One region of the Clostridium sp. 10cd* genome, then DNA from elsewhere that is predicted to be linked to it. Evidence: riboswitches for the same ligand, from Rfam matches in the RefSeq annotation. Region 1 holds a riboswitch; each other region holds the start of a gene.
What was found. Region 1 has a riboswitch for thiamine pyrophosphate ahead of ACG3M1_RS04240 (ABC transporter permease). Riboswitches for the same ligand answer to the same signal wherever they lie in the genome.
Positions count from the first base shown of each region.

Region 2: it holds a riboswitch for thiamine pyrophosphate, as region 1 does, so the genes downstream of both, ACG3M1_RS04785 (HAD family hydrolase) here and ACG3M1_RS04240 (ABC transporter permease) in region 1, are expected to answer to the same signal.
Region 3: it holds a riboswitch for thiamine pyrophosphate, as region 1 does, so the genes downstream of both, thiC (phosphomethylpyrimidine synthase ThiC) here and ACG3M1_RS04240 (ABC transporter permease) in region 1, are expected to answer to the same signal.
Region 4: it holds a riboswitch for thiamine pyrophosphate, as region 1 does, so the genes downstream of both, thiW (energy coupling factor transporter S component ThiW) here and ACG3M1_RS04240 (ABC transporter permease) in region 1, are expected to answer to the same signal.

Region 1 covers NZ_CP172347.1:844,455-847,576, reverse strand. The annotation lists gene ACG3M1_RS04245 (ABC transporter substrate-binding protein) at 1-484, opposite strand, end outside; gene ACG3M1_RS04240 (ABC transporter permease) at 481-1,248, opposite strand; TPP riboswitch at 1,310-1,398, opposite strand; gene ACG3M1_RS04235 (YbjQ family protein) at 1,454-1,765, opposite strand; gene ACG3M1_RS04230 (hypothetical protein) at 1,746-1,964, opposite strand; gene ACG3M1_RS04225 (ISL3 family transposase) at 2,175-3,122, shown strand, end outside.
Region 2 covers NZ_CP172347.1:953,134-956,255, reverse strand. The annotation lists gene ACG3M1_RS04795 (putative bifunctional diguanylate cyclase/phosphodiesterase) at 1-172, opposite strand, end outside; gene thiD (bifunctional hydroxymethylpyrimidine kinase/phosphomethylpyrimidine kinase) at 418-1,215, opposite strand; gene ACG3M1_RS04785 (HAD family hydrolase) at 1,218-1,856, opposite strand; TPP riboswitch at 1,910-2,013, opposite strand; gene ACG3M1_RS04780 (carboxypeptidase M32) at 2,246-3,122, shown strand, end outside.
Region 3 covers NZ_CP172347.1:3,577,935-3,581,056, reverse strand. The annotation lists gene ACG3M1_RS17800 (ATP-binding cassette domain-containing protein) at 1-783, shown strand, start outside; TPP riboswitch at 941-1,045, shown strand; gene thiC (phosphomethylpyrimidine synthase ThiC) at 1,144-2,451, shown strand; gene ACG3M1_RS17790 (hypothetical protein) at 2,782-3,122, shown strand, end outside.
Region 4 covers NZ_CP172347.1:77,838-80,959, reverse strand. The annotation lists gene thiE (thiamine phosphate synthase) at 1-1, opposite strand, end outside; gene thiM (hydroxyethylthiazole kinase) at 1-807, opposite strand, end outside; gene thiW (energy coupling factor transporter S component ThiW) at 758-1,321, opposite strand; TPP riboswitch at 1,547-1,648, opposite strand; gene ACG3M1_RS00355 (hypothetical protein) at 1,893-2,222, shown strand; gene ACG3M1_RS00350 (GntR family transcriptional regulator) at 2,320-2,691, shown strand; gene ACG3M1_RS00345 (hypothetical protein) at 2,743-3,122, shown strand, end outside.

The sequences.
Region 1 (3,122 bases):
TTGCGGCTGTCATTACCGCCTTTACCACTGCTTCCTCACTCGGTGCCTGCCATCCGGCATAAACCTTTCCCTCGAAATCCTTCGGTGACTTGATATTTTCCTTTTTCAATGATACAAAACCGCTTGTATTATGCTGGATGATGGTCGCAATTGCACGAATCGGCAATGGTTCCTCCGCCGTTCTCGCATACGTGACGTCCTCCTGATAGCTGACACCGAATTCTCCCTTGTTTGCGGCAACCAGTGTTGCACTTGTCGAATCGTCTCCCGGCTCAATGATATCCACATCCAAGCCTTCTTCCTTGAAAAAGCCTTTTTCCTTCGCCACATAGAAACCGGTATGATTGGTGTTTGGAAGATAATCCAGAATCAGTGTTACCTTTTTTTCTGTTTCCTTGTTTTCAGATGCTTCCTTTTTATCAGAACATCCACTCACTGCGACAGCCATCAGCACAGCCATCAGCATACAGCCTAATTTCTTCATTTCGCTTTCCCTCTTTTCTTTCTCGCATATGGAAACAACACCGCCTCCAGCAATACCACCGCCCCATGCAGCAGCAGACTCAGCGCGATAATAACCACTACGCAGGCAAACACCTTATCCAGCATATAGCCGTTTTTTACACGGATCATATAGTATCCAAGTCCTGCGGATGCACTCAGCCACTCTCCGACGATAGCACCACCGATACAGTAGGTAGCTGCTACCTTCAATCCGGAAAAAAGTGCAGTGGAGGCCGCCGGTATCTTCACATATGCATATATCTGCCATTTTTTTGCTCCGAAGCTTTTCAGCAGACTGATCTGATGCTCGTCTACTTTACCCAGCGCGTCACAGAAGGCGATTGCGACCGGAAAGAAGCACATGAAGATGACCATTAGAATCTTCGGTGCCATGCCGAATCCCAGCCAAATGGAAAACAGCGGTCCCAGCACCATGACCGGTACGGTCTGCGTAACAACCAGATGGGGAAATATGCTGTGTTTAAACAGCAGGGAAAGATCCATGCCAATCGCAATTACGATTGCGAGCAGTGTAGCGATCAGTAGACCAATGACAGCTTCCTGCAGCGTTACCATTGAATGCAGCCACAGTATATCGCGATTCGCAAACAGCGCCTGTAGGATGTTTGAGGGCGCCGGCAGAATATACAAATCAATATCAAATACATGAACACAGCCTTCCCATACTGCCAGTACCAGAAGCAGCGTGAGCAGCGGCATACCGATTCTTTTTAAACGCTTCATCCATAGCTCTCCTTTCCAATAAAAAAACACCTCCATGAGGCGTAAGTGAACCAATCTAATACTCAAGATAGATATGACTCCCTACGCTAGCATTAACTAGATCAGGTCATAAGGGACTGTCTCAGCCTTACGGCACCCCTGTCATGACACTATCATTATACACGCTCCGTGTAAAAAAGAAAAGAAAAAAGCAGACAAGCTGCTTTTACAGGAAGGTTACCGCTGTACCATAGGCTATAACCTCTGAGGCACCACCCATGATGGCACTGGATGCATAACGGATGTTGACAATAGCGTCAGCACCGAGAGCCTCTGCCTCCTCCACCATTCGCTTCGTTGCCAGTGCACGTGCCTCATTCATCATTTCATTGTATGCCTTCAGCTCACCGCCAACCAGTGTCTTAAAGCCCTGAGAAATATCCTTACCGATATTCTTTGTCTGAATCGTACTTCCCTTTACTAGTCCCAGCATATTCAGCGTTTTCCCGGTAATGTAATCAGTATTTACTAAGATCATCTTCTTCTCCGCTCCTTATCTCGTCAAGCCGTTCCTTGACAACATGTATCCACAGAAAAAGCAGTGCCAGCATGGGGATGCCAAACAGGATCACGAGAAACTCCGGTGCATCCAGAAAAAACAGGGAGCTGATCCAAATCATCATATAAAATGCAATCAAAATGCCAATTATGATAGGTGCCAGCATTTTTCTGTTCATACTGCCCACTCCCTTCTGTCGTTACCTGTATTATACTACAAAAAAGATGGGTATCCAAAATATTTGGGGGGCTAAACTTTAGGGGTCAATTTAGGGGTCTGAACTTTGAGGGACACTTTAGGGGGATAAATCCCAAAAGAAACAGGTGGCATTCATCTGTTTCTTTTTCTATAATGTTCTATTGGTTATGCTTCTGTGAAGGAGGTAATCATGGATCATTCTTATCTATTTAAATTATTAAACATTCCCGATGATGGTTCTATTATCATCAACGATGTTGAAATCATCGCTGATACCAAGTATGTATATATCTCTCGACCATCTATCCCGTCTTATTGCCCTAATTGTTCTTGCAGAATGCACTCAAAAGGTATTTATAAGCGCAAAATCAAACACCCTGTCTTACAAGACGGAACTTGCATCATCTTTATCGTGAGCCAAAGAAAGTGGAAATGCACTAACTGTTCCACATATGTTAATGAAGATTTCCCATTCTTTCAGCGTTATAAACAATCCTCTGATATTACTCCTCTACTAGTTTTAGAGGCTATGAAAGACCTTGATCGTTCTACCGCATCTATTGCCAGACAATTCAATTTATCTGATACTCAAGTTCACGATCTTTTCACTGCTTACGTGGATTTGCCACGTTTAACTCTTCCTGAGTTTCTTTCCGTTGATGAAGTACATATTGATATTTCTGAAAAAGAGAAATATGCCTTGATTCTTATGGACTTTACTTCTGGAGAGATTGTTGACATCTTGCATAACCGATGGCATCATACCATTGAAAACTACTTCTTCTCCATTCCATACGAAGAAAGAAAACATGTTCGTTATATTATTTCTGATGCATATAAGCCTTATCTTGAATTACCCAAGCATTTCTTTCCAAATGCTGTGTCGATTTTAGATAGTTTTCATGTTGTTAAATATTTATTAGGATTGATTAATACTTATATCAATTCAGTAATGAAAGCATATAAAGATAGAGATCTTAAAAGGCTTGAAAAACAAAATCATGACACCAATAGAGACAATAAAACGATTCAGGAATCACAAGAAGTTATCTTGCTTAGAAAATATCGCTGGGTGCTTTTGAAGAATCAAGACAATATCAATTACTCTGACAAAAGGTATTACCACAGCTCTCTTAGA
Region 2 (3,122 bases), 110 kb from region 1:
GGACAATGAGATCGGGAAGGTCAAAATCCTGCAGCATATTTTCAGAAATTAAAGCACGATCCTCCTGCATGTTCACAAGGTAAATATAATCATCCGTACTATTGACTATGGTATCATACAACATCCATGGATCCAGCTGAAACTCAGCCAGAATCTCCTTACCGCTTTTCATACAACAACCCCGTTTCTGATTTCAGGCTTCTTTAAAATGGCAGAATGCAGCATCAAAATCCCTGTATTTTTGAGAAGCTCTTTCTTCCTATATCATACCACATCTGCATGAAAAAAATTGCATCATTTTCCTAAATGAATGGTTTTTTAGACTGTATGGAAACTTCATCAAAAAAATATATCACACCAGCATCACACATATTGAAATAACAAATGCTTTTATGTCCATCTTTTCAAGGGCACCTTCTATAACGGCTGCTTCTGTTTGATATTCCAACAGTGATTCAATGGTCCACTGCCCTGTCCCAGATCAAGACCATCGCGTAATGCACCGCTGATAAAAGCCTTGGCTCTTTCCACTGCACTGATCATATCATATCCCAGTGCCAGATTGCCGGCAATGGCGCTGGACAGCGTACAGCCGGTTCCATGGGTGTTTGGATTATCGATTTTTTCACTGGAGAGCCAGTGAGCCTCATCCTTATGTACCAGCAAATCATCGGCACGGTTCATGGAATGCCCGCCCTTTATCAGAATGTATCCGTCATAGTCCTGCGCAATCATGGCAGCAGCCTTCCTCATATGCTGATGATTGCATATCCGTATACCGCTTAAAGCCTCAGCCTCCGGAAGATTCGGTGTTATGATATCGGCAAGAGGAAGCAGCTTTGTTTGCAACAGCTCCAGCGCTGTATCCTCCAGCAGACGGGAGCCGCTGGTGCTGACCATAACCGGATCAACGACAATGCGCTCCACTGCATACTGCTTCAGCTTTTCCACAATGACGGCAATCAGCTCCGGTTGGGAAACCATGCCGATTTTTACCGCATCCGGACGGATATCCGTAAAGACACAGTCAAATTGTTCCTTTAAAAACTTCGGTGTTACATTCATGATCGAAGTCACACCGGTTGTATTCTGTGCAACCAGGGCTGTCAGGATACTCATACCGTATACCTCATGTGCCATAAAGGTTTTTAAATCAGCCTGTGCACCGGCTCCCCCTGTAGGGTCAGTGCCGGCAATTGTTACAACAGTTTTCATGTTCATTCTCCTTTCAAATCATCCAGCGACAGGAAGGCTGCATCGGCCTGCATGCAGATTTCTTTCCAGTGCGCTTTACTGGCTGCATCATATACCGCTGTCACGTGAAAGCCATGCGTCTTCAATGTCTGAACGGCATGCAGTGCATCCTCTACAAACATCGTTTCTGCCTTATCCGTATGCAGCATGGCAGGCATAAGCTCAAACAGACGTCCGTCCTGCTTATCATAGGGGAGCTCCTCACAGCTTGCGACAAAGTCCATATATTCCAGCAGACCGTTTCGTTTCAGGACCTCTTCCGCGCAAACCCGTTCACATGCCGTCAAAACGCCTATACGCATCCCCTGGGTATGCAGTCTTTCCAGACAGGCCCTGGCCCCCTTTTTGGCAGCAACCTCCTGCCTGTAGCGTCGTCGTACGATTGCATAAACCTCTGTACGCACCTGTGCCAGGGAATCCTGTATCACATACTTCTCCTTCAGATACCGGATAGCATCTGTCATCGTCATCAGCTGCAGCTCTTTACTGAGATTTTCCTCTGCTTTGATACCCTTTGTCTGAAGATAGACCGCTGCCAGATCCTCCCAAACCCACATGGAGTCCACCAGCGTGCCATCCAGATCAAATATGTACCCCTTCATATGCTGCGCCTCCTTTTATAATGAAAAAAGGGCTATGCCATGTATGCATAACCCACGTTATATCTGCAGTCCCTACGTTGGCATTATCCAAATCAGGTAATCGGTCGAAGTTCACAACTTCCTCTCAGCCTGTCTACAAGCTCCCTTATTTCCACGCTCATCATACCATTTCCATATATTTTCGTCAACAGGCATCCGCGTTTGAAGACAAGGTTTTTTCTAAACGCAGGCTGACAGATGAGGATTCTGCAAGGCCGGTAAGAAGGGAAGCAGACACACCCGATGCCATCGGATGGTATCCAGCTGCACATTTGTCCCTTCCATCTTTTTATCGGGAACAGTTACGTTTCTTCTTCAGCTGTGATACAATACATTACAGAGGTGATAACATGGATTTAGAAGCATTTTTTCATGAGTATAAAGAAAAAAAGAACGCCTATCAGATGGCACTGAGCACAATGTATTATGACCAGGCCACGATTGCTCCGAAGAACGGCATTCCCTACCGCAACCGCATGACGGCGATCCTGTCGGGAGAAGCCTTCGATCAAATGGCGGACAAGAAAAGTATCCAAAGGATCGAAGAGCTGGCAAGGCAGGAGAATGTAAGTGCAGAGCGTAAGAAAGAGCTGCAGCTGCTGTTGCGCGAGCTGAATGAGCTGCGTGTACTGCCAAGAGAGGTGTACGTGGAGTATCGCAGAACCATCGCAGACAGTGAGGCCGCATGGCATGAGGCAAAGGAACAGGATGATTATCAGCTGTTTAAGCCGCATCTGATCAGCGTCATAGAAAAGCAGAAGGAGATTCTGTCCTATGTCACAGATAAGAAAAGCGATTATGATTTTATGCTGGACAGCTATCAGATCAACACCGATATTGCATATTATGACCGCTTCTTCGATGCCATTCGAAAGGAACTGCTTCCGTTTCTGCAAAAGCTCCTGAAGGAGGGAACACCGATTGACGATTCCCTGCTGTTTACAGCCTTTGATATCAAGGAACAGGAGGCCTTTATGCAGGAGCTCATGGACTATATGAAGGTTAATGACAGGGAATGCTATATGACAACAACGGAGCATCCGTTCACGGACTTCTTCTCAGCGCATGAGGCACGCATTACCACGCATTATCATGAACACAATGTGATGTCTGCGATTTTCTCAACCATTCACGAATACGGGCATGCACAATACGGCCTGCAGGTAAAGGAAGCATATGAGGGAACCTCCCTGTTCAGCGGAATTGGTACAGCCATGCATGAATCAC
Region 3 (3,122 bases), 1.9 Mb from region 1:
CATGATGCGCAGAACGATACGGTGCGCAGTCCGTTTTATGCGGCTGCCCTAAAGACAAAAATGAGAAATCTGAAGGCACAGGATCGCAGGCTGGAGAAGGAGGGCTATGCGCATGTGGACAGCGTGGAGGAGGCGATCGATGTTTTCTTCCAGTGTGAAGGCTTTCCGAAAAGCCGACGTATCCTTGAGTTTCATTTGGAGGAATTGAAAACAGACGTAAGTACGCTTCTGCAGGATATTCACATAACACTTTATGGTAGACAGAAGACGGTGATAGCCGGTGAAAACGGATGTGGAAAAAGTCTGTTGATGAAGGAAATTCATAAAGTATTGAAATCTCATACGGATATTCGTCTCGGCTATATGCCGCAGAATTATGCAGAAGCATTTTCAGCAAAGGACACACCGGTGACATTTTTGCTGGAAGCCTGTGACAGGGACGATATAACAAGAGCGCGGGAATTGCTCGGACGGATGAAGTTCACCAGAGAGGAGATGGAGCATTCCGTATATCAGCTGAGTGAAGGGCAAAAGGCGAAGCTGTATCTGCTGCGGTTCATTAAGCAGGGCTGCAATGTCCTTCTGCTGGATGAGCCGACACGGAATCTGTCTCCGCTGACAAGTCCTGTCATACGCCGTATTCTGAAGGACTTTCCAGGCTGTATTCTGGCTGTATCCCATGACCGGCTGTTTATACAGGAGGTGTTTGATTCTGTTTTGTATGTTGCACAGGGGGAGCTGCAGGTGCTGGAAACCGAACAATTTATGGAAGCACTGGGCTAACACGGATTATACAGGCTGTTCATGGTATGGCAATGCAAACGGGGAATGCCTCCCGCTGCGTCGATCTGTTGTTTTCTGGAAAATGATCGCATACACAAAGCAAAGCCATTGCAGAATTAGCATTGACAGCCCCGTCATTTTGTGGTGTAATATTTTCGTACAAAAAATGGGGTGCCTACGTATGGCTGAGATCGGAGATCATCCGGGACCCAAGGAACCTGATACGGGTAATGCCGGCGTAGGGATTTTATAGGGAAGCACAGCAGGACGGAAGCTTATGCTGTTATCATCCGGAAAAAATCATAGAAGCTGACACCGTAGCGGGCGTACAGCTTTTTTTACATATAGGAGGATAACACAATGTACACTACACAAATGGATGCTGCCAGACAGCATATCATCACTGAGGAAATGAAGGCTGTCGCTGCCTATGAACAGATGGAGGAGGCAGAGGTTTGCCGGTTGGTCGCTGCCGGACAGGTGGTGATCCCGGCAAACAGACATCATACATGCCGGAAATCCTATGGAATCGGAAGCATGCTGAAGACAAAAATCAATGTGAATCTGGGGACGAGCAGAGATTGTCTTGATTTGGACATGGAGATGGAAAAGGTACGGCATGCCGTGCAAATGGGAGCTGAGGCCATTATGGATTTAAGCTCCTTTGGCGATACGCAGACATTCCGTAGAAAGCTGGTTGCGGAATGCCCGGCAATTCTTGGTACCGTGCCGATATATGATGCCCTGGTATATTACCATAAGGCATTGAGGGATATCACTGCACAGGAATGGCTGGATGTCTTTCGTATGCATGCAGAGGACGGTGTTGATTTTATGACAATTCACTGTGGAATCAACAGGCAGACTGCACAGCGCTTCAAACAACAGAAGCGAATTACGAACATCGTATCCCGCGGTGGCTCCATCATGTTTGCCTGGATGGAAATCACCGGGAATGAAAATCCGTTTTATGAGTATTTTGATGAAGTTTTAAGGATATGCAGAGAGCACGATGTCACGCTTTCGCTCGGAGATGCCTGCCGCCCTGGCTGCTTGGAGGATGCCGGGGATATTGCACAGATGGAGGAGCTTGTTACGCTGGGAGAACTGACGCAGCGTGCATGGGCACAGGATGTGCAGGTCATTATCGAGGGACCGGGACATATGCCGCTTCATCAGATTCAGGCGAATATGGAGCTGCAGAAAACAATCTGCAAGGGGGCACCGTTTTATGTGCTCGGTCCAATTGTTACCGATGTCGCACCGGGCTATGATCATATCACTGCGGCGATCGGCGGTGCAATGGCGGCAGCCTACGGAGCCAGCTTTTTATGCTATGTGACACCGGCAGAGCACTTGTCTCTTCCTGATGTCGATGATGTTAAGGAAGGAATCATTGCAAGTAAAATTGCTGCACACGCGGCGGATATCGCCAAGGGAGTAAAGGGAGCTATGGATTGGGACCATCAAATGGCTGTAGCACGCGGTAATCTGGATTGGGAACGTATGTTCGCTTTAGCAATGGATCCGGATAAGGCCAGAGCATACCGTGCCCAGTCTGCACCGGAGCGTGAGGATACCTGCACCATGTGCGGGAAAATGTGTGCTATCCGCAATATGAACAAGCTTCTGCGCGGTGAAATCGTTGATATCATGGAAGAGGACTAGCAGTTTTACGCAGGAGCTGCTGCGGCTTTCCGGCAGGTTGATATCTTGTACGCATGTTCGTGAAATTATGTCAGTGTAAAAAATCATGAACAAGCGGCGAAGGAAAAGCAGGAACAAACGCCGAAAGGTAATGAAAGAAAGCGGTTTAGAAAACTTACTGTAACATACAATAGCTTTACCGATATACAGGGGAAGCTATCATACGCAAGATATAAAATACACAGAAGTAACAGGAACAGCATAAACATTACAGGATAACAAGAAGTAACAGGAAAAGCATTGACAGGCCCCTTGAATACTATATAATGAAGATGATAGGGATGTGGTCATATGTCTGAATTTATTGTCAGTAAGCGGATGAAAGATGTGGTTGAGTTTGATAAAACCAACAAAAAGCTGAGATTCCTGCTAGATGAGGGAGATCAGGTATACTATTACAAGGACTTGGAGACGATCGGTATATCCTGCGAGTATCATCATAATCTGAAAAAAGCCCTTGCGCATAATCTGGTGTTTCCCACCTATGCGGAAGGGAGGCAGTTTGTGCGCGTAGGTATTCGTATGAAGGTGCGGATGGGACAGTCTGTTTTTGTACATGTATCTGAGGACATCGTGGATAAAGGTACCCTGCAGTATCATGAGGACATGCGTACAGCTCGGGAAATTGTAAG
Region 4 (3,122 bases), 770 kb from region 1:
TAGCTCTCTCCTAATCCTTGCTTTCGCAAAATCCAGCGTATTTATTTCATATAAAGAATCAAACAGTGATGCATGAAAGCTGCCCGGTCCCTCTGTGATTGAAACACTTTTCTCCGCAGCCAGCTCAAAGGTTATACATGCTGCCAATGCTGCATCAAGCGCAGTCTCTGTAACGGATAAAAATGCTGCTGCAATCACATTCAGCATACAGCCTGTTCCTGTACAAAGCGTCATCATGGAATCCCCGTTCTCTACAAAATATATCTGCTTTCCATCCGTTAGAATGTCCACCTCTCCACTGCACAAGACAGTAGTACCATATTTGCGTGCAAGCTCGGCCAGCCATTCAGCACTCTTTGCAGGAGCTTCCCGATCATCATCACCCACATCAATCCCCAGAGCATGACTGTCACGGCCACTAACTGCCTTCAGCTCGGAAAGATTACCTTTTATGATGGAGAATTTTCCTTCATGCAACAGCTTCTCTGCAAACGCTTCACGCAGGTCACTGCAGCCAGCACCAACCATGTCAACAATTACCGGAATACCGTTCTCATTTGCACAATGAAGACTTTTCTTCATAGCAATCGCACGACTGTCATCAAAGTTACCAAGATTCAGTGCCAGTGCCTTACTGCATGCGGTTATCTGTTCACATTCCATCGGATGCTGTGCCATAATCGGCTTCGCTCCCAGTGCCAGTACAGCATTTGCACAATCGTTCATACTGATTGGATTGGTGATGCAGTGAATCAGATTATGACTGTGCTGCAGCTGTTTTCTCAGACTCCAGAGTTTCTCGTACATTCTGTTCTCCTCCCAGCTTTCTCTGCATCTTAAGCAGCATACCGCTGTGCTGCATGGATGTCAGAAATACGAATGCAATACTACCGCCGATAACTGTTCCCATAAAGAAGCTAGGAACGTAGAACATCCAGGTCAGACCGTTTCTTCCCCATAGCAACGCCATGACCGGAAAGGAAACAATCGCCCCGATGATTCCTGTTCCGATAATCTCCCCCAGCACAGCTGCCCATATGTTTCCCTTGCTGATTTTATAAAAGATACCTGACAATGCTGCACCAAATACAGCTCCTGTTAATGCTAGCGGCGGAATCCCCATGACTGCCATACGAATTACCCCGATCAGTACCGCACACAGAAACGAATACCAGGGTCCCATCAACACTGCCACTGTAATATTGATAAAGTGTGCCATCGGGCACATTCCCTCCACACGCAGAATTGGCGATATGACAACTCCAACGGCTACCATCATTGCCAGAAATACATGGCGGAAAACACGATTCTCATTTTTCATTTCTACTTACCTCCTGTTTGCTTTCCTTAGGGATAAGAACAGGAAGCACAAAGAAAACAGCTTTCCCGGTTGATATCCCAAGATCGGTCGAAGCCATACAGCTTCCTCTCAGCCTGTCTGGCAGGCTCCCTCGCTGAAGTTCTTTGTACGGTTGGAGCTCCCCTTCCGTATGCAGCAATAAAAAAGAGATACAGCAAACGCAGGCCATATCTCAATATGCAGTCACTCATATTGTACACAGTTCCCTACGTCGGCATTATCCGAATCAGGTTATGGGTCGAAGCGAGCGCTTCCTCTCAGCCGTTTCCAGCTCCCCTTTTTTATCACGATAAAATGTTACCACGGTTCAAAGGGAATTGCAATGCTGTATTTTCTGAAAGCTAAAGAACTCATAGAGTTTTCATTTTAACAGCATAAAATGACCGTTTCCACCCTGTAGAATACCGCTTGTCCCAGAAAGCTTGTTTTTTTCATAATATTCTTTATGATTAAGTACAGAGGTCAGTCCATCCGCAGCTGTTCCGCTGTCAAATGCTTTCTAACCTCTGTGATGAAAAGAAAGGAGGACAGTATGATGCAAAAGGAAGAATTCGAGAACTATAAGCATATGATTGTATCTGAGCAGCCTATTTTTCATGCCTACATCGATATGCGTTCAAATGTTCAATATCATATAAACGTATATGTTTCCCCCTGGTATAAAGCATACAATTATATTTTCTGGATTCAGAACACAACAAAGGATAAAAGCAGAGCCTTTCGTACGGAGCATGTTACACTCGCTACATTCCTTGCGAATTATGTGTCCAATGATAAAAACACACACGAGCATCTGATTCGCGAGTATCTATCAGAATGGATAAAAACCGGTGTTCTTAATGCTGAGGAAACTATCTTTTGAATGCATTTACAGTCTGCCTGTCTGTAAAAACAAACAGGCTTTTCTTGACTGTGCAGTGTATTGCGGTTATAATACACTTGAAGAGAGGTGAATGTGCATGAACTTACAGGATATACAGTTTAACAAGAAAGAACCGATGTATCCACAGCTCAGTCGCTATATCAAAAAGCTAATCCTTGCGGATGAGCTGAAGCATTATGAAGAACTGCCAAGCCGCCGTGAGCTTGCACTTCAGCTCTCCATCAATCCTAACACGGTACAAAAAGCCTATAAACAGCTGGAAGATGAAGGTATTATAAAGACGATAAGCAATGTGAAAAGTGTAGTTATCGTCAATGAGAAAATTCTGGAAAAGCTGCGCAGTGAAATGATAGAGGAAACGATGAAGGAATTTGTAAAGGAGTGTCAGACAAGCGGCCTGGATTTTCAGCAGACGATTGTCTGGCTTACAAAGCTATGGAACACGTAATTTTTATTTCCATCAAGTGTATTGCGTGCGCAATACAGAAAGGAGACTGCGATGAAAGAGATTCGCTTATTTATTGAAAATACCTCTGCGCCTTATGTGAATAAGATCATATTCCTGTACGTGGATATCTTCCTCGTTCAGGTCGCGCTATGCTTTATCGGAATTACTGAGGATATCAACTCTATTATGCTTCTGGCATTCTATCCAAGCTTTCTGCTCCTGTTTCTGATACACAGGAAGCGCTATAAAACCTTTATGAGTGAAGGAGGCTTAACCCGGGTTCGTCTTCTGCCAATCCGGAAATCCACTTTTCTTTACAGTGAACTGCTGTTTCAATTCATGACCTATCTTGGTTTGCTTTGCACGCATTTTCTGACATGGACTGCTCTTTACTTCCTTATGGCAGATAAACAGCCGTTCCTAAGCAACAC